Linked DNA regions of Leptothrix cholodnii SP-6. The protein of the gene in region 2 interacts with the protein of the main gene of each other region in a pairwise test. Links are inferred from orthologs where the notes say so. Each region holds a gene or a part of one and is shown on either strand. Other genes may lie near its edges.

Region 1 (15,326 bases), 3.3 Mb from region 2 along the record:
CATCACGCCGGCGATCTCGGTGCTCTCGGCGGTCGAGGGCCTCGAAGTCGCCACCCCGCAGTTGCACAACATGGTGCTGCCGATCACGCTGGTCGTGATCACCGGCCTGTTCGCGGTGCAGCGCCTGGGCACCGGCGGCATCGGCAAGGCATTCGGCCCGATCACGCTCGTCTGGTTCGGGGTGCTGATCGCGCTCGGCCTGCCGCACATCGTCGCCAACCCGGCGGTGCTGGTCGCGGTGAGCCCGACCTATGCGATGGCCTTCTTTGTCGACCAGCCGCTGGTCGCCTTCATCGCGCTCGGGGCGGTGGTCTTGTGCGTCACCGGCGGCGAGGCGCTCTACGCCGACCTGGGCCACTTCGGCAAGCTGCCGATCCGCATCGCCTGGTATGCGCTGGTCATGCCGGCGCTGGTGATCAACTACTTCGGCCAGGGCGCGATGCTGCTCGGCCATCCCGAGGCGATCGACAACCCGTTTTTCCTGATGGCGCCCAAGTGGGCCCAGCTGCCGCTGGTGTTCCTGGCCACGGCGGCCACGGTGATCGCCTCGCAGGCGCTGATCACGGCGGCGTTCTCGGTCACCAAGCAGGCGGTGCAGCTGGGCATCCTGCCGCGCATGGTGATCAAGCACACCTCCGTGCGCGACACCGGCCAGATCTACGTGCCCTTCGTCAACTGGGGGCTGTACGTCTTCATCGTGCTGGCGGTGGCGCTGTTCAAGAGCTCGTCGAACCTGGCCTCGGCCTACGGCATCGCCGTCACGCTGGACATGACGATCACCACCATCATGACCTTCTACGTGATCCGCTACGGCTGGCGCTACCCGCTGTGGCTGTGCATCGCCGCCACGGGCTTCTTCTTCATCATCGACGTCACCTTCTTCGCCTCCAACATGCTCAAGCTGTTCGGCGGCGGCTGGTTCCCGCTGGTGATCGGCGTGGGCATGTTCACGCTGATGCTGACCTGGAAACAGGGCCGCGCGCTGATGGCCGAACGCCTGCGCGACGACGCCATCGATCTCAAGAGCTTCCTCGAAGCCGTCTTCGTCAGCCCGCCCACCCGGGTCAGCGGCACGGCGGTGTTCCTGTCGGCCGAATCCGGCCTCACGCCCAATGCGCTGCTGCACAACCTCAAGCACAACAAGGTGCTGCACGAGCACAACCTGTTCGTCTCGGTACGCCACCACGACGTGCCCTGGATCGGCTTCGACCAGCGCATCCAGATGGAGCAGCTGGGCCGCCACTGCTGGCAGGTGACGCTGAATTTCGGCTTCAAGAACGACCCCGACGTGCCCGAGGCGCTCAAGCTGCTCGAAGGCCGCGGCGTGCCGCTCGACGAGATGGACACCAGCTACTTCCTGTCGCGTGACATCGTCATCCCGACCTTCGGCCATGGCATGTCGATGTGGCGCGAGAAGCTGTTCGCCAACATGCACCGCAACTCGGCGGCGGCGGCCGACTTCCTCAACCTGCCGTCGAACCGGATCGTCGAACTGGGCGCCAAGGTCGAGATCTGACGCGCTGCGCTCAGCGCCCCGCCGGCCAGAAACGCAGCCCGATCGCCCCCAGCAGCGTGCCCCAGAACACGCCGCCGGCGTGCGCCAGCGGGGCGATCGCGATGTCCCAGCCGGCGACGTGGATCAGCGGCCCGGCCCACGGCTGTTCGAGCGCCACCTTGAGCAGCAGGCCGGCCAGCACCGCCGCCCCCAGCCCGCGCTCGCCGGTCGATCGCCCGCGCAGGCAAAGGCCGGTCGCGCACACCGCCACGCCCGCGTGCAGCACGCCCGACAACCCGCCGTATCGCTGCAGCTGCGGCTGAATCAGCAGGCTCAGATGGGTCAGCGGCCAGGCCAGCGCCCAGGCCCAGGCGGCCGCTCGCGGCGGATTCAGGAACCAGCCCAACAAGGCCACCAGCAGCGCACCGAGCAGGTTGGCCAGCCAGTGCAAGTCACTGAAATGCACCCAGGCGGCGCTCCACCAGCGCCACGGCTCGGCCCCGGCCCGGGCCGGCTGCCAGCTCAGCACCTCGCGGCTGAGCGGATCGGCCACGCCCATGAGCAGCGCAGGCACCAGCAGCAGCGCCCAGACCATCAGCCAGGCGACGCGGCCCGAACTCAGGCGCAGAGGGCGCATCACGCCGCGGGTGCCGCGGTTCAGGCGCCGAAGACGGCCCGCCAGAGCGCCAGCACGGCTTCGCGGTGCGCCGCCAGCGGGCCGAGTTCGGCCAGGTCGAAGGCGGTGCTGGCTTCGTCGAGCCGCGCCCGGTGCTGGGCCCGGCGCATCTCGCGGTAGGCGTCGGCCGCGGCGGTGCCTACACCTTCGGGCAGCAGGCCGACCTGTTCGGCACGGCCGAGCAAGGCGATGTTGCCGAGGTTGTCCATCAGGCCCGGATGCACGGCGCTGTGCGCCAGCACCAGCAGCTGCACCGCGAACTCGACGTCGATCATGCCGCCCGGGCTGTGCTTGAGCTCGAACCGGTCGGCTCGCAGGTTCTGCGCCGCGCGCATGCGCTCGCGCATGACACGCACCTCCTCGCGCAGCGCGGGGAAATCGCGCGGCGCGCACAGCACGCTGCGGCGCGTCGCCTCGAACCGTGCATCGAGCGCCGGCAGGCCCGCACACCAGCGCGCCCGCGTGATGGCCTGGTGCTCCCAGGTCCAGGCGGTGTTGCTGCCGCGGCCCTGCTGATAACGCTCGAACGACGCCAGCGACGTCACCAGCAGGCCGGAGTTGCCGTTGGGCCGCAAGGCGGTGTCGATCTCGTAGAGCGCGCCCGCCGAGGTGCGCAGCGACAGCCAGGTGATCAGCTTGCGCGCGAACGCGGCGTAGATCTCGGCGGCGCGTTCGTCGTCGTCCTCGTAGACGAAGACCAGGTCGAGATCGCTGCCGTAACCGAGCTCCTTGCCGCCCAGCTTGCCGTAGGCGATGACCGCGAACTGCGGCTCGGCGCGGTGGCGCTGGCGCAGGTGCTGCCAGGCCCAGCACATGCCGCATTCGAGCGTGGCGTCGGCCAGCGCCGACAGGTCGTCGGCGACCTGCTCGACGCTGATCTCGCCCTCGACGTCGCGCACCAGGATGCGGAAGGTCTCGGCCTGGTGGGCGCGCCGCAGCGTGTCGAGCAGCGACTCCTCGTCGGCCTGGCCGGAGCGCATCCAGGCCAGATGGCGCTCGTCGAGATCGGACCGGTAGGCCCGCGGGTCGAAGCGCTGGTGCGACATGCGCGCGTCGGCCAGCTCGTCGATCACGCCCGGGTGCTGCATGAGGTAGCGCATCGGCCAGCGCGCCAGGCCCAGCAGCTGCAGCAGCCGGCCCAGCACCTGCGGCCGTTCGGCCAGCAGCGCCAGATAGCTGTCGCGGCGCAGCAGCGGCTCGACCCAGTCGATGAAACGCAGCAGCGCCTCGTCGCGCTGCGCCGGCGTCAGCGTGGTCTGCGCCTCGATGATGCGGCGCGCGCGGGCGAACAGGTGCGTCAGGCGCTGGCGCGCCTCGTCGCGCAGCAGCACCACCCGCGGGTGTTCGACAAAGCGCTGCACCCGCTCGGCCACCGCCGGGTTCAGGCCGACCAGCAGCGCCGGGCTGTCGAGGCTGAGCGGCTCGCCGCCGCAGTTGCGGCAGCCCGAGCCGCCGTTGCCACGCTGGGGCGGGCGGCCGTCGTGCAGCAGCGCGTCGAACTCGGTGGCGACCACCTCGCGGTGCGCGCACAGCTGCTCGATCAGCTCGCAGGCGTCGACCCGGCAGGCCAGCCCCATCGAGGCGGCGATCCAGCGCAGATCGGCATCGGCGGTGGGCAGCAGGTGGGTCTGCTGATCGTCGAGAAACTGGATGCGGTGCTCGACCCGGCGCAAGAAGACATAGGCCTGCGCCAGCCGCTCGGCGGTCTCGGGCTTGATCATGCCCACCGCGGCCAGCAGCGACAACGCCTTGACCGTCGAGCGGGTGCGGATCTCGGGGAACTGGCCGCCGCGCACCACCTGCAGCAGCTGCACGATGAACTCGATCTCGCGGATGCCCCCGCGCGACAGCTTGACGTCGTTGGCGCGCTCGGGCCGGCCGGCGGCGCGGCGATTGGCCTCGTCGCGGATCTTGCGATGCAGCTGGCGCAGGCCCTCGAACACGCCGTAATCGAGGTAGCGCCGGTAGACGAACGGCCCCACCGCATCGGCCAGCGGCTTGGCACGGCCGGCCAGCACGGCGCTGCGCGGCGCCACCACGCGGCTCTTGAGCCACGCGAAGCGCTCCCACTCGCGGCCCTGGACGAGAAAGTACTCCTCCAGCATCGCCAGACTGACCACCGGCGGGCCGGCGTTGCCGTTGGGCCGCAGCGCCAGGTCCATGCGGAAGACGAAGCCGTCCTCGGTGACGTCGCCGATCAGCGCACGCAGCCCACGCGCCAGCTGGGCGAAATACTCGTGCGCCGAGATCACGCCGGCGCCGTTGGCCCGGCCAAGGGTCTGGCCCTCTTCTTCGTAGACGTAGATCAGGTCGATGTCGGACGACACGTTGAGCTCGCGCGCGCCGAGCTTGCCCATGCCGATGATCCAGAAATCGATGTCGCCGCCGGCCGCGTTGCGGGGTGCGCCATGCTGGGCATCGAGTTCGGCACGGGCGCTGCCCAGCGCGTGTTCGAGCGTCACCTCGGCCAGCTCGGTCATGGCCGAGGTGACGACCTCGACCGGCACGCGGGCCTCCACGTCGAGCACCGCCAGGCGCTCGAGCACCAGCTGGCGCAGCACCCGCAAGGCCGCCGGCACGCCGCGGCCGCGCTGCAGCAGCACGGCCAGCGTCTGTTCGATCTCGGCGCGGCGCGGCGGGCCCGGGGGCAGCAGCGCCAGGTCGGCAGCGAGCGCGCGGCGCACGCGCTGCACGAAGCGGCTGTGAGAGGCGTCGGCCGTGGGGATGGGCGGGGTGGGGTCCAATACCGCCACTGGAGTGTCGTGCTCAGCCAAGGCCTTGACCTCGCAGCAACAACGCTGTGCTAGCGTTCCATCGGTCGTGCCACGTCCCAGCTGGGATCCGTGCGCCGCCGCCCGCTTCGGCCTGTCGTGTTTCCATGTCCCTCGCTTCGCGCTCTCTTGCTCTCGTTCATCGCGGCCGCGCCCTCGCACAGCCCCTCGTGTCAGGCCTGCTCCGGGCGGCCATCGGCGTCGCCAGTATCGTCGTCGCGGCTTGGCTGACCTTGCAATGGGGAATTCTCCCCCGCCTCGACCACTGGCGCCCCGAGATCGAGGCCTGGAGCAGCAGGAGCCTGGGCCTGCCGGTACGAATCGGCACGCTGGCGGTGCGCGGCGACCTCTGGTCGCCGACGATCCTGGTGCGCGACCTGCAGCTGCTGGCTGCCAACGGCCAGCCCGGGCTGCGGCTCGCCGACGTCGAAGCGGTCATCACGCCCGGCTCGCTGCTGCCGCGTTCACTCACCGACTGGCGCCCGCACCTGCGCCGCCTCAGCCTGCGTGGCGCCGATCTGGCGGTGCAGCGTCTGGACGACGGCCGCTGGCAGCTGGCCGGCCTGGTGCTCGCCGACGGTGACGGCAGCACGGCCCGCCGCCTGGTCGACTGGCTGCTGCGCCAGGGCGAGGTCGTGATCGCCGCCAGCACGCTCACCTACGCCGACACCCGCCTCGGTCCCGCCCCCGCACGCCTGAGCGACATCGAGCTGCTCTGGCGCAACCGCCTCGGCCGCCATCGGCTCACGCTCGGGCTCAGCGCGCCGCCGGACTGGGGCGGCCCGCTGCGCGCCGAGCTCGACCTGCGCGAGCCGCTGCTCGCCGCCGCCGGCCTGTGGCGCTCGGGCGACTGGGCGCGCTGGCGCACCGACATCCAGGCGCAGCTGCCCGCCGTGGCCCTGCGACGCGCCCAGGCGCTGCTGCCGCAGTCGGTCACCAACGGCCGGTCGTGGCAAGGTGGCAACGGCGCGCTGTCGCTGGCGCTGCGGCGCGACCAGGGCGAGTGGCGCAGCGCCCGCATCACGGCCGATCTGCGCGACCTGCAGCTGTCGCCGGCCCCGGGCGCCGAGCCGCTGCGCATCGCCCAGCTCGCCGGCACGCTGGTGGCGCAGATCGACGCCCGATCGCTGCAGCTGCAGGCCAGCGACTGGCAGCTGCAGCTGGCCGACGGCGCTGCGCCCTCGGCCACACGAACCACCGCCCCCGCCAGCAGCTGGTCGCTGAACTGGGATCGCAGCGACGCCGCCCAGGCCCGGCACACGCTGCAGGCCGACCGGCTCGACATCGCCACGCTCGCCACGCTGGTGCCGGCGCTGGCCCAGGCGCTGGCGCCGTCGGCATCGACATCCGCGCCGCCTGCCGCACCCGGCTGGCTCGCAAGCAGCAGGCCGGCCGGCACGCTGCGTGACCTGGAACTGCAGTGGAACGCGCCCCCCGGCGCCGCGCCCACCTGGCGCGCCAGCGGCCGGCTCAACGGGCTGAGCCTGCAGCCGGGCGAGCCGGCCGCACCGACCGGCACCGATCCGCCGGGCAGCGGCGTCGGACGGCCCGGCCTCTCGCCGGCCGATCTGCGCTTTCGCGCCAGCCAGGCCGGCGGCGAGGCCGAGCTCGACATGCGCGCCGGCTGGCTGGCGTTTCCGGGCCTGTTCGAGGAGCCGCGCCTGCCGCTCGATCGCCTGCAGGCCCAGCTGCGCTGGCGGCTGATCCCGGACGGCGCCTCGGCCCGGCCCGCCGCGGTCGAGATCGACGTGCGACACCTGCAGGTCGACAACGCCGACCTGCGCGGCGAGGCCAGCGGCCGCTGGCAGGTGCGGCTGACGGATCGCGCCGTCGACGACCGGGCCGCCCGCGCCTGGGCCGCCTGGCCCGGCCAGCTCGAACTGCAGGCCCGGGTCGCCCAGGGCGACGCCACGCGGGTGCACCGCTACCTGCCGCAGGCCATCCCGGCGGATGTGCGCCATTACGTGCGCGACGCCGTGCGCGCCGGCCAGGTGCACGACTGGCAGGCCCAGGTGCGTGGCGCCTTGCGCGAGTTTCCGTTTGCCGATCCGGCGCAGGGTCGCTTCGAGATCGGCGGCCGGGTGCGTGGCGTCACGCTCGACTACGTGCCGGCCAGCCTCGGCCTGGCCGGCCCCGCCTGGCCGCGCCTGAGCCAGCTCGACGGCGGCCTGCACTTCGAGCGGCTGGGCATGCAGATCCGCCAGGCCAGCGCCCGGCTGGCCGACAGCGGCCGCGGCGAGACGCTGTTGACCGGCGTCGACGGCGGCATCACCGACCTCGCCCATCAGCCCGAGCTCAAGCTCGAAGGCCGCGCCAGCGGGCCGCTCGACGACATGCTGCACTACGTCGACCGCTCGCCGGTGGGCGGCTGGCTGGCACAGGCGCTGGCCCAGGCCAGCGGCAGCGGCGCCGCGGCGCTCGACCTGAAGCTGGCAATTCCGCTGCTCGACGCCGAGCGCAGCCGCGTCACCGGCCGGCTCGCGCTGGCGGGCAGCCAATTCCAGATCCATCCGCTGGTGCCGCGCCTGAGCGACGTGCGTGGCGAACTGACCTTCAACGAACAGGGCTTCACGCTGCGGCCGACCCGCGCGCGCGCACTCGGCGGCAGCGTGCTGCTGCAGGGCGGCATGGACGCCGACCAGCCGGTGCGCCTGTCCGCCGAGGGCCAGGCCAGCGCCGAAGGCCTGCGGCTGGCTGCGCCCCACGAGGCGCTGGCCACGCTGGCGCGCCAGATGACCGGGCAGGCGCCGTACCGGCTGCAGATCGCGATCGATCGCCAGGGCACGCGCGTCGACGTCGCCAGCGCGCTGACCGGCCTGGCGCTGCAGCTGCCCGCCCCGCTCGGCAAGAGCGCCGAACTGGCCTGGCCGCTGCGCCTGCAGGTCGACGACACGACACCCGGCGAGGGCTCGCGCTGGTCGCTGCGGCTGGCCGACCGGGTGGCCGCACGCTGGCAGACCGAAGCCACCGGCGCGATGCCCGAGCGCGGCTGGCTGCAGGTCGGCCAGGCCACCCGCGACGCCATGCCCGCCCTGCCGAGCGAAGGCTGGAGCGTGTCGCTGGCCGACGCCCGGCTGTCCATCGACGCCTGGACGCAGTGGTTCGACCGCTTGGGCGAGCGGCCTGGCGGCGCGTCCGCCGCCGCACCGGCCCGGCCCTCCGACCGCACCGAGTCGCTGGCCGCGCTGCACGACGTCAGGCTGCAACTGGGTGAACTCGAATGGCGCGGCCGGCGCTTCCATCAGGTCGACGCGCGGCTGGTGCAGAGCGCCGGCATCGACGGCCAGCACTGGAACGGCCGCGTCGAGGCGCAGGAGCTGGCCGGCGACATCGAGCTGCGACTGCCGCCGCAGCCGAGCCAGCCGGCCCGGATGCGCGCCCGGCTGACGCGGCTCACGCTGGCCCGCGCGGACGGCGGCGCCTCGGCACCGACGCGGGCATCGGCGCCCATGCAGTCCTTCGACCCGATCGCCGAGCCGACGCCTGCCGCGAGCGCGACGGACGGCGCCACCGCCCGCGCCTCGCCGCTGCCGAGCCTCGACATCGAGGTCGAGCAGTTCCAGCTCGGCCAGCGGCCGATGGGCCGGCTGGTGCTGCGCGCCGGCCACCGGCCCGGCAGCCGCGCCGGCGCCTGGCACGACGAGTGGCAGATCGACCAGCTCTCGCTGCAGACCCCCGACGCACGGCTGGCGGCCACCGGCGTCTGGCAGACCACGCCCGGCGCGGCGGGCGTGCCGCTGTCGGCGCTCGAACGCAGCGGCAGCACGCGGCTGAACTTCAAGCTCACGCTCGACGACAGCGGCGCGCTGCTGGACCAGCTCGGCTGGCCCGGCACGGTCCAGGGCGGCAGGGGTTCGCTGCAGGGGCGCATCGGCTGGCCGGGCTCCCCGTTCGATCCGTCGGTGCGCCAACTCGACGGCCAGCTGCGCATCGATCTCTCGGCCGGGCAGTTCCTGCAGGCCGATCCGGGCGTGGCCAAGCTGCTGGGCATCCTCAGCCTGCAGTCGCTGCCACGGCGCTTTCTGCTCGACTTCCGGGATCTGTTCCAGCAGGGTTTCAGCTTCGACCAGATCGACGGCGACGTCGACCTGCAGGCCGGCCTGGCGCGCACCCGCAACCTGCGCATGCGCGGCGTGCAGGCGCTGGTGCTGACCGAGGGCGAGGCCGACCTGAACGCCGAGACGCAGGACCTGCACGTCTGGATCGTGCCGGATCTGGACGCCGGCGCCGCCTCGCTGGCCTACGCCGTCATCAACCCGGCCGTCGGCCTGGGCACGCTGCTGGGCCAGCTGTTCCTGCGCAGATCGCTGACCGAAGCGGCCACCCGCGAGTTCCGCGTCGGCGGAACCTGGGACACGCCCTCGGTCACGCCGATCGGCCGCCAGCAGGGTCGGCCGCTGCCGCAACCGACCGGCGATCCGGCCGAGGCGGCGGCGTCGCAGCCGGCCACGCAGCCGTGAGTGATCCAACCCGACCTCCAACCCGGTACCCCGCATGAAGATCGCCGCGATCCAGATGGTCTCCAGCCCCGAGCTGGCCCACAACCTCGAACGCGCCACCGCGCTGGTGGGCGAAGCCGCCGCCGCGGGCGCCGAGCTGGTGGCGCTGCCCGAATACTTCTGCGTGATGGGCCGCCACGACACCGACAAGCTCGCCATCGCCGAGACGCCCGGCAGCGGGCCGATCCAGCAGCGCCTGGCCGAGCTGGCGGCCAAGCACGGCATCTGGCTGATCGGCGGCACGCTGCCGCTGCGGGTCGACGGCGACGCCGATCACGCCACCAACAGCTGCCTGGTCCACGGCCCGACGGGCCAGCTGGTGGCGCGCTACGACAAGATCCACCTGTTCCGCTACGACGACGGCGAGCGCCGCTACGACGAGGCCGCCACGCTGCGGCCGGGCCGCGAGCCGGTCGCGTTCGAGGCGGTCGGCCGCAGCGGTGAGACGTTGCGGGTGGGGCTGTCGATCTGCTACGACCTGCGGTTTCCGGAGCTCTACCGCGCGCTGATGCGCCCGCCCTGCGACCTGCTGGTGGTCGGCGCGGCCTTCACCTACCCGACCGGCGAAGCCCACTGGGAGCTGCTGCTGCGCGCCCGCGCGGTCGAGAACCAGTGCCACGTACTGGCCAGCGCGCAAGGCGGGCGCCACGCCAACGGCCGGCGCACCTGGGGCCACAGCCTGGTGGTCGACCCGTGGGGCCGGCTGCTCGGCGATCTGGCCGAAGGCGAAGGCGTGGTGCTGGCCGAGGTCGAAACCCGCCGCACGACCGAGGTGCGCACGCAGTTGCCGGCACTGCAGCACCGCGTGCTTTGATCGGGGAGCAAGGCAACTTGGGGCGGCCCGGCGTTTCCTTGAGCGGCGCTGCCTCGTTCAGCGCGAGCCGAACATCATGCGCCGGGCGATCTGCGACTTCACCATCGGCAGGCCCTGCAGCAGCGACAAGCCGGCGCCGCGCAGCGTGTTCAGCCCCGGCAGCGGCCAGGTGAAGCTGCGGGCCAGGAAATCGGTGGCGGCGATCATGGCCCAGCGGTCCGGCGCGCGCTGCCAGGCCACCCGGGCGAGCGCCTGGTCGATGTCGGCGTGGCGCGCCAGCGCGGCGAGCAGCGCCTGGGCGTCACGCAGGCCGAGGTTCAGGCCCTGGCCGCCGACCGGGTGCAGCGTCTGCGCCGCGTTGCCGATGCGCACGGTGCGGCCCTGCACCAGGCTGCGCTCGGCATTGAGTCCGAGCGGGAACGCCTTCAGCGCGCTGATGCCGACCAGCTTGCCCACCCGCGCCGGCAGCACGTGCTGCAGCACCGCCAGGCGCTGGGTGTCGTTCAGCTCGCGCACCGGATCGTCGTCGGCATCGACACACCAGACCAGCGCGGCGCGGGCGCGGCCGTCTTTCGGTGGCAACGGCAGCAGCGCGGCCGGGCCTTGCGGCGTGAAGCGCTCGTAGGCCACGCCGGGCTCGCCGCCGTCGACGAACACGCTGCCGACCCAGGCGGTCTGGCGGTAGTCGTGGTGCACCGCCTTGCGCGACTGGTCGGCGAACACGCCGCCTTCGGCGATCACCGCCAGGTCATGCGACTCGACGATGCCGGCGTCGATCTCGACGCCATCGGCCCGAGGCACCACCGCGCTGACCTTGGTGCCCCAGCGCGCGGCCAGGCGCTGCGGCTCCTGCGCGCAGGCGTCCAGCCAGGCGGCACGCAGCGGCGCGACGATGGCGCCGTAACTCGCCACCGCGCCGAGCTGCGCCAAACCTTCCTGCTCGGCGCGGATCAGCAGCTCGGGCTCGCCGCCCGGGCGCCGGCCGGGCAGCGGCAGCAGGTCGAGCAAGGCAGGCTGCTGCTGCGACACGTGCACGGCCAGAATCGGCGCGGCCTGGGCGGCGATCTGGGGCCACAGGCCGAGCCGGGTCAGGTCCTGCACCGAGCCCTGCGCCAGCGCCAGGGTGCGGGCGTCGGCCGACACGTCGTGTTCGGCCGGCAAGGCGTCGTAGACCGTGATCTGCAACTGCGGCAGGCGGCGCTGCGCCTGCAGCGCGAGCACCAGCCCGACCGGGCCGGCACCGATGATGGCCAGGCGCCTGGGCTGGGCGGGCTCGGGAACAGGTTCTGCGGCGGCGGACAGGAGTTCGTCCATCGATGAAGGGGGCGCGGACTGCGGCATCGGGATGTGCGTCGTTGAGCGTGCGGGGGCGCGGTGTGGCGATTGTCGGCGGGCCGGCACGCTGCGCCAGCGGCCGCGTCAGATCGCCAGCGGATCGACGTCCACCGCCCAGCGCAGGATGCGCTGCTCGCTCACCTGGCACTGGTTCAGCTGCGGCACCCAGCGCGCCAGGAAGCGCTGCAGCACCACCCGCGAGGGCGACTCGATCAGCATCTGCGCCCGCTCCACATTGGCCACCCGCTGGATCGCCGGCGGCACCGGCGGGTAGATCAGCAGATCCTGCAGCGCGGGGTGGTCGGCCTGGATCTGCGCACCCAGTTCGGCGGTGCGGTCGAGGAAGGCGGTGGCGGCCTGCTGGCTGCGCGCCTCGCAGCGCAGCAGCGCGAGGTGCGCAAACGGCGGCAGCCCCGCCTGCTGTCGCTCGATCAGCTGGCTTTTGGCGAACGCGGCGTAGTCGTGCGACACCAGCGCCGCATACAGCGGGTGGCCGACGTGCCAGGTCTGGATCCACAGCTCGCTGCGGCCGGCCTGCGCGGCGTCACGCCCGGCCCGCCCGCCGGCCTGCATCAGCAGCGAGAACAGCCGCTCGGGTGCGCGGAAATCGCTGCCGAACAGGGCCGAGTCGGCATTGACTGCAGCCACCAGCGTCATGCGGCGGAAGTCATGGCCCTTGGCGACCATCTGGGTGCCCACCAGCACGTCGACCTCGCCGGCGTGCACGCTGGCGAGCTGGCTCTCGAGGCTGCCTTTGGCGCGGGTCGAATCGGCATCGATGCGGCCGATGCGCGCGCCGGGCAACAGGTCGCCGAGCTGTTCCTCGAGCCGCTCGGTGCCGCGGCCGACCGGCTGGATGTCGGGGTCGCCGCAGTCCGGGCAGGCACGCGGCACGCGCTCCGAGAAACCGCAGTGGTGGCAGCGCAAGGTGCGGTCGAGCTTGTGGAAGACGCGCCAGGCGCTGCAGTGCGGGCAGGCGCTCTTCCAGCCGCAGCCGGTGCAATGCAGCACCGGGGCATAACCGCGGCGGTTGAGCAGGATCAGGCTCTGCTCGCCGCGTTCGATGCGCTCCTTCAGCGCAGCCACCAGCGCCGGCACCAGCGGCTGCTTGTGCACCGCGCCCTGGCCGAACTGCGCGGCGATGCGCGCCAGGTCGACCAGTCGCACGGTCGGCAGGCTGCCGGCGCCGATCCGGCTCGGCATGGCCAGCAGCTGGTAGCGCGCCCCGCCCGGCAGCGTCGGCGAGGCGTTGTGCCAGGTCTCCAGCGACGGCGTGGCCGAGCCCAGCAGCACCGTGAGCGCCTCGTTGCGGCCGCGCCAGACCGCCAGGTCGCGGGCCGAATAACGCGCGCCCTCCTGCTGCTTGTAGGACGGGTCGTGTTCCTCGTCGACCACGATCAGGCCCAGCCGCGGCAGCGACGCGAAGATCGCCATGCGGGTGCCCAGCACCACGTCGGCCAGCCCCAGGTGCGCCGCGAGCCAGCTCTGCAGGCGCTCGGCGGGTGTCAGGCCGCTGTGCAGCGAGACGATGCGGCGGGCCGGAAAGCGGGCGCGAAAGCGCGCCTCGAGCTGCGGCGTCAGGTTGATCTCGGGCACCAGCACCAGCGCCTGGCGGCCTTGCGCCAGCACGTCGGCGACGCAGCGCAGATAGACCTCGGTCTTGCCGCTGCCGGTCACGCCGTGCAGCAGGTGCGTGCCGGGCTCGGCGCCGGCCAGCGCCTGCAGCACGGCCTGCTGCTCCGCGCTCAGCGGCAACAGTTCGTACGCGGGCACATCGACCTGGCCGATCGGCTCGGCGGCCAGGCGTTTGTGCAGGCGCTTCAAGCGGCGCTGCAACTGGGTGGCGTCGAGATCACGCAGCTCGCCGGGCAGCACCGACAGTGCCAGTTCGCCGGTCGAGCGCTGGTAGTAGGCCGCGGCAAAGCTCACCAGCGCGCGCCAGGGCGGGCCGAGCGGCGGCAGGGCGTCGAGCACCTCGGCGACCGGGCGCAGCTCGATGTCGGGGGCCTGCGGCTCGGCCTCGGCCCAGGCGATGCCGCAGACGGTCCGGCGGCCCAGCGGCACCCGCACGAGCTGGCCGGCCGCGAGCGGCAAGTCGCTGGCGTAGCTCAGTGCGCTGTCCACCTGGCTGTGGCGTGGCAGCTCCACCAGCACCGAGACACGGTGCCCTGCGGTTGGCAGATCCGAGGCGAGGGACTCCATTCAGTTAGCCGGCTGAGCTCTCGCCTGTTCGAGCAAATCGACGCAAGTCCCTGATCACCAACGAGTTTTCACAACTGTCCACCTTTGCTGTGGATAACTTTGTGAACAAGCTGAGAAAACCAGCGACAAACCCTTGTGAATCAAGCACCAAAGTCGGATTGCATGTTCTTGCGGCAGCAACCGTGCAGTACCAAAACTTTTCCATATCAAGGACTTAGCAGCGACCTTGATGACACGCGGATGTGCGAATGCAGCATGCACCGCTTCAAAACGGTGCACGCCGACATTGGGGACAACTGTCAGAAATCGGGGCTGAAAACAATGCTGTTTCACAGCTTTTCAGCCCGCTCCGGCGCAGCGTTCAGGTCTGAGCGCGCCAGCGGCGCGAATGCGCATGCACCGCGTCGACCAGCACCGACACCGCCTCCGGCGGCGTGAACTGGCTGATGCCGTGGCCGAGATTGAAGATGTGGCCGGGGTGCGGGCCGAAGCTGTCGAGCACGGCCTGGGCCTCGCGCGTGATCTGCTCGGGCGACGCGAACAGCACGTTCGGGTCCAGGTTGCCCTGCAGCGCAACCTTGTGGCCGACTCGCCGGCGGGCCTGGTCGAGGTTGACGGTCCAGTCGAGGCCGACCGCATCGGTGTCGCACGCGGCGATCTCGTCGAGCCACAGGCCACCGCCCTTGGTGAAGACGATGCGCGGGATCTGCTGGCCGTCGTGTTCGCGCTTGAGCTGCGCCAGCACGCGCCGGGTGTAGGCCAGGCTGAAGGTCTGGAACGCGCCGTCGGCGAGCACGCCGCCCCAGCTGTCGAAGATCATCACGGCCTGCGCGCCGGCTTCGATCTGGGCGTTCAGGTAGGCCGCCACCGAATCGGCGGTCACGGCCAGCATGCGGTGCATCAGGTCGGGGCGCTGATACAGCATGGTCTTGACCAGCCGGTAGTCGTCGCTGCCACGGCCTTCGACCATGTAGCAGGCCAGCGTCCACGGGCTGCCCGAGAAGCCGATCAGCGGCACACGGCCGTCGAGTGCGCGCCGGATCGAGGTCACGGCGTCGAACACGTACTGCAGCTTGGCCATGTCCGGCGCTTCGAGCGCGGCCACGGCGGCTTCGTCACGCACCGGCGTGGCAAAACGCGGGCCTTCGCCGGCCGCAAAGCTCAGACCCAGGCCCATCGCGTCGGGCACGGTCAGGATGTCGGAGAACAGGATCGCGGCGTCGAGCGCATAACGCTCGAGCGGCTGCAGCGTCACCTCGGTCGCAAAATCGACGTTCGTGGCCAGCCCCATGAAGCTGCCGGCCTTGGCGCGGGTGGCGCAGTACTCCGGCAGATAACGCCCGGCCTGGCGCATCAGCCAGATGGGGGTGTGGTCGGTCGGCTGGCGGCGCAGGGCGCGCAGGAAGTTGTCGTTTTGCAGTGCGGCGTACATCGGGCGATTGTAGGCAGGGCGGCCGGTAGGAAATGGAAAACGCCCGCGGCTGCGGGCGTCTGCTTGCGGTCGGACAAACGGCTGCGCCGTCCGTCCTTCGGG
Region 2 (9,208 bases):
GCGTGATACGGCAGCGCATCGACACCCTGCTCGGCCAGCCAGCTCGCCGTCTCTTCCACCTTCTTGCGGCTGCCGCAGTAGACGATGCCGGCTTCGCCTTCGTGTTCGTCGCGGATGAACCGCAGCAGCTGGTCGCGCGGCTTGACCTTCTCGACCAGCGTGTAGCGGATGTTGGGCCGGTCGAAGCTGCTGACGAACAGCCGCGCGTCCTGCAGCTGCAGCCGCTCGACGATGTCGGCGCGGGTGTGGTCGTCGGCGGTGGCGGTGAGCGCGATGCGCGGCACGCCCGGAAACTGCTCGTGCAGCACCGACAGCTGCAGATAATCCTCGCGGAAATCGTGGCCCCATTGGCTGACGCAATGCGCCTCGTCGATCGCGAACAGCGACAGCCGGCCGCGCTCGTGCAGCGACGCCAGCATGCCCTGCAGGCGCGGCGTCAGCAGCCGCTCGGGTGCGACGTAGAGCATCGTCAGGCGGCCCGACAGCAGCTCGCGCTCGATCGCCTGGGCCTGGGCGTTGTCGAGCGTCGAGTTGAGGAAGGAGGCGTGCACGCCGACTTCCTCGAGCGCGCCGACCTGGTCGTGCATCAGCGCGATCAGCGGGCTGACGACCACCGCAACGCCCTGGCCGGCGCGCTGTCGCACGATCGCCGGCACCTGGTAGCACAGGCTCTTGCCGCCGCCGGTGGGCATCAGCACCAGCGCGTCGCCGCCGGCCACCACATGCTCGATGATGGCCTGCTGCTGGCCGCGGAAGGCGCTGTAGCCGAACACTTCGCCGAGCACTTGCAGGGCGGGGCTGGCGTCGTGGGGGATCGGTGGTGTCATGGCGCGGCGATGGTAGCCGGCCCATCCGCGGCACCGGGATCCCCCTCAAGAGGGCGGTCGGGCGATGGCGACGCTGGCACAATTCCACGCCTCAATCGCGTCACGACGCACCCATCACCGGCTGCCGACCCGTCGGTCCGGCACCTCAGGAGCAGGCCATGGCCTCGGTCAACAAAGTCATTCTCATCGGCAACCTCGGGCGCGACCCGGAGGTGCGCTACACCCCCAGCGGCGCGGCCGTCTGCAACGTCTCGGTCGCCACCACCCGCAACTGGAAGAGCAAGGACGGCGGCGAGCGCCAGGAAGAAACCGAATGGCACCGCGTGGTCTTCTACGACCGCCTGGCCGAGATCGCCGGCGAATACCTGCGCAAGGGCCGCCCGGTCTACGTCGAAGGCCGCCTGAAGACCCGCAAGTGGCAGGACAAGGAAGGCCGCGACCAGTACACCACCGAAATCGTCGCCGACCAGATGCAGTTGCTCGGCGGCCGTGAAAGCGGCGGCGGCGGTGGCGGCGAGATGGGCGCCGAAGAAGAGATGGGCGGCGGTGGCGGACGCGGCGGCAGCAGCGGCGGCGGCTATCGCCGCGAGGCGCCCGAAGGCCGCGCGGCCCCGGCCCCGCGTGCCAGCGCCCCGCGCGCACCCGCCCCGGCACCGGCACCGAAGTCGTCCACCGGCTTCGACGACATGGACGACGACATTCCGTTCTGAGAATCGAGTTTCCGGTCGGGCCAACCAGCAGGCCCCTTGCTTTCGCAGCAAGGGGCTTTTTTATTGGTTTACATGCGGGCCACTTGTCTCGAACATGGGCGTGCGCAGCCCTCGGCATTTCGTGCAAAGCACCCCCCGGACGCAGACAGCGACTGGCAGGCCGCCTGACAGAAATCAGGGTTTACCCTTATCATGCCACCATGAAGTTGTCCCCCACTCCCTCGTCCACCGGTTCAGCGGTCAACCCTCGTCCGCGCTCGCGGGTGTGGCGCTGGCTGCCGATCCGGCGCCTGTCGCAGCGCCACCGCATGCGGGTGCTGCGCCACCTGCTGAGCCTGAGCGAGCGTGATCGTTACCTGCGCTTCGGCTATCCGGCGAGCGACGAGCGGATCGAGAAATACGTCGAGACGCTGGATTTCCAGCGCAGCGAGCTGTTCGGCATCTTCGATCGGCGGCTCGAGCTGGTGGCGATCTCGCAGCTGGCCTATGCCGAGCCGGTCGAGGGCGACACCAACGGGGCGATGGTCGAGTTCGCGGTGTCGGTGCGCAGCCATGCGCGCGGACGCGGCTACGGCGACCGCCTGTTCAGCCATGCGCTGCGCCATGCACGCAACCGCTCGATCGATCGCCTGATGATCCACGCGCTGAGCGAGAACACCGCCATGCTGCGCATCGCCCGCAAGGCCGGCGCCGAGGTCCGGCGCGAGGGCAGCGAATCGGAAGCCTGGCTGCAACTGCCGCCGCACAGCCTGGCGTCGCGCGTGGAAGAGCTGGTGGCGGACCGGGTCTCGGCGCTCAACTACCGGGTCAAGCTGCACGCCCGCCAGGTGGGCTGGGTGCTGGCCGTCGTCAACGAGATCAAGCATCAGATATCGCGCCGGCGCCACGTCGCTTCCCAATAGAAGCAATAGAAAATCTGCACACCGGTGCGGCGGCGGAACACGCACTCGCGCACAAGACGAAAAATCGGCAGGCCGCGCGCCTGCCGTTTGCGTTTTCGGGGCCTGCAGGGCGATGCCCCCGCACCCAGGCCCGGGATTCACATGTCGTTACACAGCCCCGTACCATCGGCCCCGATGTCATGTGCTGACCGAGCCCGCGCTCCAGCCTGCGACAGGTGCCCGAAGTCAGCCGAATCCAGAAGCACACCACCATGCCGAACAACGTTTGGATCATTGCAGTCGTCGCGATCATCGCCATGCTGAGCCTGGCGCTGCTCGCGTTGCAGCGGTCCCGGCAAGCCAGCCCGGTGCGCGACGAGCTGCCCACCGAGTGGCCGCTGGCGCAACGGCCGATCTTCTCGCCCGAAGAACGTGCGCTCTATCGGCAGCTGCGCGCCGCCTTGCCGCATCACACGGTGCTGGCCAAGCTGCCGCTGGTGCGCTTCTGCCAGCCGCAGGATCGCAACGAGCTGCGCTACTGGTTCAACCTGCTGGGCCCGCTGCACGTCAGCTTCGTGGTCTGCGCCGACAACGGCCGCGTGCTCGCCGCCATCGACATCGAACGGCCGTCGCGGCCGGCCTCCAAGCGCGCCGCCACCATCAAGCAGTCGGTGCTCGAAGCCTGCCGCGTGCGCTACGTCAAGTGCCGCACCGACCAGCTGCCGTCGGCCGCCGAGCTGCAGATGCTGGTGCCGCACCAGTCGGAATCGAGCCGACCGATGGTGCCCGGCACCTTGCGCGACAGCCAGGAGCGCCGCTCGACGCTGGCGCATGCGATGCGCGGCCGGTCGGCCGACAGCCAGACCCAGTGGTACGAATCGGGTTTTGCGCAGGACTCGTTCTTCGCCCCCGAAACCCAACGCGACCCGTTCGCCGACGATGGCCCGGCCGCCACCGGTGCCACGCAGCGCCCGGCGCCACGGCCCAGCTCGTCGTGGGCCGGCGGTCGCGGCCCGATCCGCCGCAGCGAAGACTTCGGCCCGAGCGGCGACGCCGCCGGCCACATCATCGGCCGGGTCTGACGCGGCGCGGTGGCGTGGTCTAGCATGCGGCATGAACGACATCGCCCCGGATGACCTGCCGCCCGCCTACCGCCTGCCCGCTCCACAGCAAGCCACCGACGAACAGCCCTACGCGGGCCTGACCCCCTACGCGGTGCTCGACGCGCTCGACGCCGCCGGCCTGCGCGGCGACGGCCGCATCCTGCAGCTCAACTCCTACGAGAACCGGGTCTTCCAGGTCCACCTGGAAGACGAGCGCGTGGTGGTCGCCAAGTTCTACCGCGCCGCGCGCTGGAGCGACGCGCAGATCCTCGAAGAACATCAGTTCGCGCTCGAACTGGCAGCCGCCGAGGTGCCGGCCGTGCCGCCGCTGGTGCTCGCCGCCGGCCTGGGCATCGAGCCCGCGCCGAGGCTGCTGGGCACGCCGCCCACGCTGGCCGACTGGCAGGGCTGGCGCTACGCAGCGAGCCCGCGCTGCGGCGGCCGAGCGCCCGAGCTGGACGACCCGGCGGTGCTCGAATGGATCGGCCGCTTCCTGGCCCGCCTGCACCTGGTCGGGCAGGCCCGGCCGTTCGAACACCGCCTGCGGCTCGACGGCAGCCGCATCGCCCGCGCCGCGGTCGCCTGGCTGTGCGATCAGGACCTGCTACCACCCGATGCGCTCGCCGGCTGGCGCCAGGCCAGCCTGGCCGCGCTCGACCAGGTCGATGAGCTGTTCACGCGCGCCGGCAACCTCCAGCTGCTGCGCGTGCACGGCGACTGCCACGCCGGCAACGTGCTGTGGACCGACGCCGGCCCGCACTTCGTCGACCTCGACGATGCCGTGACGGGCCCGGCCGTGCAGGACCTGTGGATGCTGCTCGGCGGCGAACGCCACGAGATGCAGACCCAGCTCGGCGCGCTGCTCGACGGCTATGAAACGCTGCGCGAATTCGACCGCCGCGAGCTCGGCCTGATCGAGGCGCTGCGCACGCTGCGCATCATCAACCACAGCGCCTGGATCGCCCGGCGCTGGCGCGACCCGGCGTTCCCGATCGCCTTTCCGTCGTTCGAGAGCCCGTCGTACTGGGCCCAGCAGACCACCGTGCTGCACGAGCAGATTGGCGCGATGCAAGGCCCCGCGCTGGTGGCCTGAAGGCCCTGCGCCGACCTCAGCCCAGGATCAGCGCCTGGATGCGCTTGACGTGCGCGGCCGGATCCTCGAGCTGGCCGCCTTCGGCCAGCAGGGCGTTGTCGAACAGCACCTGCGCCAGATCGTCGAAACGCGCTTCGCCGTCGCCGATCGCCGCCAGTTTGCGCACCAGCGGATGTTCGGCGTTGACCTCCAGCACCGGCTTGGACGCCGGCGCGGCATGGCCGGCCTGCTTGAGCAGGCGCGCCAGGTGGCCGCTCATGTCGCCCTCCTCGGCCACCAGGCAGGCCGGCGAGTCGACCAGACGGGTGGTCACGCGCACGTCCTTGGCGCGGCCTTCGAGCGACTTCTTCAGGCGATCGAGCGTCGGCTTGAAACCAACGGCGGCCTCTTCGGCGTGTTTCTTCTCCTCTTCGTCCTGCAGCTTGCCAAGGTCGACCGCGCCCTTGGCGACGCTCTGCAGGTTCTTGCCCTCGAACTCGTAGAGGTGGCTGAGCATCCACTCGTCGACGCGGTCGGTGAACAGCAGCACCTCGATGCCCTTCTTCTTGAAGATCTCCAGCTGCGGGCTGTTCTTGGCCGCAGCCAGCGTGTCACCGGTGATGTAGTAGATGACCTCCTGGCCTTCCTTCATGCGCGCCACGTAGTCGGCGAAGCTGACGCCTTCGTCGGCGTGGGTCGAGGCGAAACGCAGCAGCTTGGCCAGGCGCTCCTGGTTGGCGTGGTCCTCGCCGATGCCTTCCTTCAGCACCGAGCCGAATTCCTTGTAGAACTCGGCGTACTTGGCCTTGTCGGCGGCGGCGCTGGTCTCGTCCTGGCTGTCGGCCAGCGACTCCAGCATCGACAGCACGCGCTTGGTCGAGCCTTCGCGGATCGCCTTGACGCCGCGGCTTTCCTGCAGCAGTTCGCGGCTGACGTTCAGCGGCAGGTCGGCCGAGTCGATCACGCCCTTGACGAAGCGCAGGTAGACCGGCATCAGCGCCTCGGCGTCGTCCATGATGAAGACGCGCTTGACGTAGAGCTTGACGCCGCCACGCTTGTCGCGGTTCCACATGTCCATCGGCGCCTTGGCCGGGATGTAGAGCAGCTGGGTGTATTCGTTGCGGCCCTCGACGCGGTTGTGCGTGTAAGCCAGCGGCGGGGTCTGGTCGTAGGTGAGCTGTTCGTAGAACGACTTGTACTCGGCGTCGGTGATCTCGCTCTTGCTGCGGCTCCACAGCGCGGCCGCCTTGTTGACCGGCTCCCACTCGTCGGAGATCACGTTCTCGCCCTTCTCGGCGTCCCACGTTTCCTTGCGCATCAGCACCGGCAGCGAGATGTGGTCGCTGTACTTGCTGATGATGGACTTGAGCTTCCAGGTGCTCAGGAACTCGTCCTCGTCCTCGCGCAGGTGCAGGATCACGTCGGTGCCGCGGGCCTCGCGGGTGATGGTCTCGACCTCGAAGTCGCCAGTGCCTTCGCTGCTCCAGCGCACGCCTTCGGAGATCGCCAGACCGGCGCGGCGCGATTCGACCGTGATGCGGTCGGCCACGATGTAGCCCGAGTAGAAGCCCACGCCGAACTGGCCGATCAGGTTGGCGTCCTTGGCCTGCTCGCCTTCGAGCCGGCTCATGAACTCCTTGGTGCCGCTCTTGGCGATGGTGCCCAGGTGCTCGATCGCCTCGGCCGCCGACAGGCCGATGCCGTTGTCGCTGATGACGATGCGCCGCGCCGCGCGGTCGTAGCTGATGCGCACTTCCAGATTGGGCGCGTCCTCGAACAGGGCGTTGTTGTTCAGCGCCTCGAAACGCAGCTTGTCGCAGGCGTCCGACGCGTTGGAGACCAGCTCGCGCAGGAAGATCTCCTTGTTCGAATACAGCGAATGGGTCACGAGGTGCAGCAACTGCTTCACTTCGGCCTGGAATGACAGGGTCTGCTTCTCCATGGGGACGCTCTCTCTCGGTAAGGCGGGGATGACGAAAGGTTCCTGAACGCGCGCTGGCGACGCTGGCGGCCTCAGGCCTTGCTGCGCACTGATGCTGGGGGCGAAGGGGGCGACTTTCAAGCCCCACCCCTGCCGCGGCCGGGCGTGTGGATCCGGCAACGCAATTGCAAGCAAATGCACACTGACACTTTCAGGCCCGAGGCATGCGCCATGATCGGGCCCCGTTTCGTCTTTCGTTACAGTGCTTCCGTGCCGGCTTCCAGCCCGGACGCGGGCCCAGGCCCGCCCCAGGCCGGCGCCGATTTACAGCCTGGACGCGATCACGGATCATCCGACCCAATCGTCCCCTTAGCCAGACTCGCCACCGTGGCCGCTGAAACACTGTCCGACGCCCCGCAAAGCACCCTCTCCGGGGTGGCCCGCGTGCTGGTGCACGCCGGCAAGCTGAACGCCCGCGCGGCCGAAGAACTCGCCCGCCTCGCACGTGATCAGCGCCGCAACTTCGTCGCCGCCGCGGTCGGCGCCAATCTGCTGAGTTCGGCCGATCTGGCCCACACGCTGTCGCACGCGCTGGCCGTGCCGCTGCTCGACCTCGACGCGGTCGACGTCAGCAAGCTGCCGCAGAACCTGGTCGACGCGCGCACGCTGTCGCAGTATCAGGTGCTGGTGCTGGGCAAACGCGGCAACCGGCTGTTCATCGGCGGCGCCGACCCGACCGACCAGGAAGCGGTCGACCGCATCAAGTTCGCCACCCAGCTGACGCCCGAGTGGGTGATCGTCGAATACGACAAGCTGGCCAAGATCGTCGAGGCCAAGAGCACCTCGGCGACCGAGGCGCTCGAATCGATCGTCGCCGGCGATTTCGAGTTCGACGTCGAAGAGCAGGATCCGAACGCCAAGCCCGACGAGGAGGTCACCACCGACGTCGAGGACGCGCCGGTGGTGCGCTTCCTGCAGAAGATGCTGATCGACGCGATCAACATGCGGGCGTCGGACCTGCACTTCGAGCCCTACGAGCAGACCTACCGGGTGCGCTTTCGCATCGACGGCGAGCTGCGCGAGATCACCCAGCCGCCGGTGGCGATCAAGGACAAGCTGGCCTCGCGCATCAAGGTCATCAGCCGCCTGGACATCGCCGAAAAACGCGTGCCGCAGGACGGCCGCATGAAGCTGAAGTTCGGCAACAAGGCAATCGACTTCCGCATCAGCACGCTGCCGACGCTGTTCGGCGAGAAGATCGTGATCCGGATCCTCGACCCGTCGTCGGCCAAGCTGGGCGTCGAGGCGCTCGGTTACGAGCGCGAGGAGAAGGATCGGCTGCTGTCGGCCATCAAGCGGCCGTACGGGATGATCCTGGTCACCGGCCCGACCGGCTCGGGCAAGACGGTGTCGCTCTACACCTGCCTGAACATCCTGAACCAGCCCGGCGTCAACATCTCGACCGTCGAGGATCCGGCCGAAATCAACCTGCCCGGCATCAACCAGGTCAACGTCAACGACAAGGCGGGCATGAACTTCGCCGTCGCGCTGCGCGCCTTCCTGCGCCAGGATCCGGACGTGATCATGGTCGGCGAGATCCGCGACATCGAGACCGCCGACATCGCGATCAAGGCCGCCCAGACCGGCCACCTGGTGCTGTCGACGCTGCACACCAACGATGCCCCGACCACGCTGACGCGGCTGCTCAACATGGGCGTGCCGCCGTTCAACATCGCCTCGAGCATCATCCTGATCTCGGCCCAGCGACTGTGCCGACGCCTGTGCGAGAACTGCAAGGCTCCGGCCGAATACCCGCGCGAGGCGCTGCTGCGCGCCGGCTTCAAGCCCGACGAGGTCGACGGCTCCTGGAAACCCTACAAGGCGGTCGGCTGCTCGGCCTGCAACAACGGCTACCGCGGGCGGGTCGGCGTCTATCAGGTGATGCCGATCACCGAGGCGATCCAGCGCGTCATCCTCGCCGAAGGCACCGCGCTCGACATCGCCGAGCAGGCCGCCCGCGACGGCGTGCGCGATCTGCGGCTGTCGGGTCTGGTTAAAGTGCGGGCGGGCGCCACCACGCTCGAAGAAGTGATTTCCGTGACCAACCAATGAGGCCGACGGCGCATGGTTGATGACGACAAGACAAGGTTCTCGGAGGCGCAATGGCCACAGCAGCTGCGGTAGCGGCGAAGAAGATCAAGGACTTCGTCTTTGAGTGGGAGGGCCGTGACCGCAACGGCAAGGCCGTGCGCGGCGAGATGCGCGCCGGCGGCGAGGCCATGGTCAGCGCCAGCCTGCGCCGCCAGGGCATCATGGTCGTCAAGGTCAAGAAGCGCCGCATCTCGGGCGGCAAGTCGATCAAGGGCAAGGACATCGCGGTCTTCACGCGCCAGCTGGCCACCATGCTCAAAGCCGGCGTGCCGCTGCTGCAGGCCTTCGACATCGTCGCCCGCGGCAGCTCGAACCCGCGCCTGACGCGCATGCTGACCGACATCCGCGGCGACGTCGAGACCGGTACCAGCCTGTCGGCGGCCTTCCGCCGCCACCCGCTGCAGTTCGACGCGCTGTACTGCAACCTGGTCGAGGCCGGCGAATCCGCCGGCATCCTGGAGACCCTGCTCGATCGCCTGGCCAACTACCAGGAAAAGACCATCGAGCTGCAGAACAAGATCCGCTCGGCGCTGATCTATCCGG

The links.
Region 1: the proteins of ssb (region 2) and priA interact in binary tests that used the Escherichia coli proteins (3 or more experiments, as listed by UniProt). The link is inferred for Leptothrix cholodnii SP-6 from one-to-one orthologs.

Annotation. Positions count from the first base shown.
Region 1 is NC_010524.1:3,929,383-3,944,708, forward strand. What follows is about bases 11,234-14,177. They hold priA (replication restart helicase PriA), read right to left. Parts: upstream 13,793-14,177; coding sequence 11,675-13,792; downstream 11,234-11,674. Other genes in these bases: LCHO_RS17540 (FAD-dependent monooxygenase), read right to left, coding at 11,234-11,569; hemE (uroporphyrinogen decarboxylase), read right to left, coding at 14,154-14,177. Outside these bases: LCHO_RS17515 (potassium transporter Kup), read left to right, coding at 1-1,516; rrtA (rhombosortase), read right to left, coding at 1,527-2,132; glnE (bifunctional [glutamate--ammonia ligase]-adenylyl-L-tyrosine phosphorylase/[glutamate--ammonia-ligase] adenylyltransferase), read right to left, coding at 2,153-4,924; LCHO_RS17530 (YhdP family protein), read left to right, coding at 5,050-9,402; LCHO_RS17535 (carbon-nitrogen hydrolase family protein), read left to right, coding at 9,437-10,255; more of LCHO_RS17540, read right to left, coding at 10,313-11,233; more of hemE, read right to left, coding at 14,178-15,224.
Region 2 is NC_010524.1:594,853-604,060, reverse strand. Bases 1-2,761 are described here. They hold ssb (single-stranded DNA-binding protein), read left to right. Parts: upstream 1-985; coding sequence 986-1,537; downstream 1,538-2,761. Other genes in these bases: LCHO_RS21910 (DUF2726 domain-containing protein), read left to right, coding at 2,691-2,761; LCHO_RS02785 (GNAT family N-acetyltransferase), read left to right, coding at 1,738-2,439; LCHO_RS02795 (RecQ family ATP-dependent DNA helicase), read right to left, coding at 1-827. Outside these bases: more of LCHO_RS21910, read left to right, coding at 2,762-3,500; LCHO_RS02775 (serine/threonine protein kinase), read left to right, coding at 3,532-4,614; molecular chaperone HtpG, read right to left, coding at 4,631-6,535; type IV-A pilus assembly ATPase PilB, read left to right, coding at 6,902-8,626; LCHO_RS02760 (type II secretion system F family protein), read left to right, coding at 8,677-9,208. UniProt on the Escherichia coli protein: Plays an important role in DNA replication, recombination and repair. Binds to ssDNA and to an array of partner proteins to recruit them to their sites of action during DNA metabolism. Acts as a sliding platform that migrates on DNA via reptation.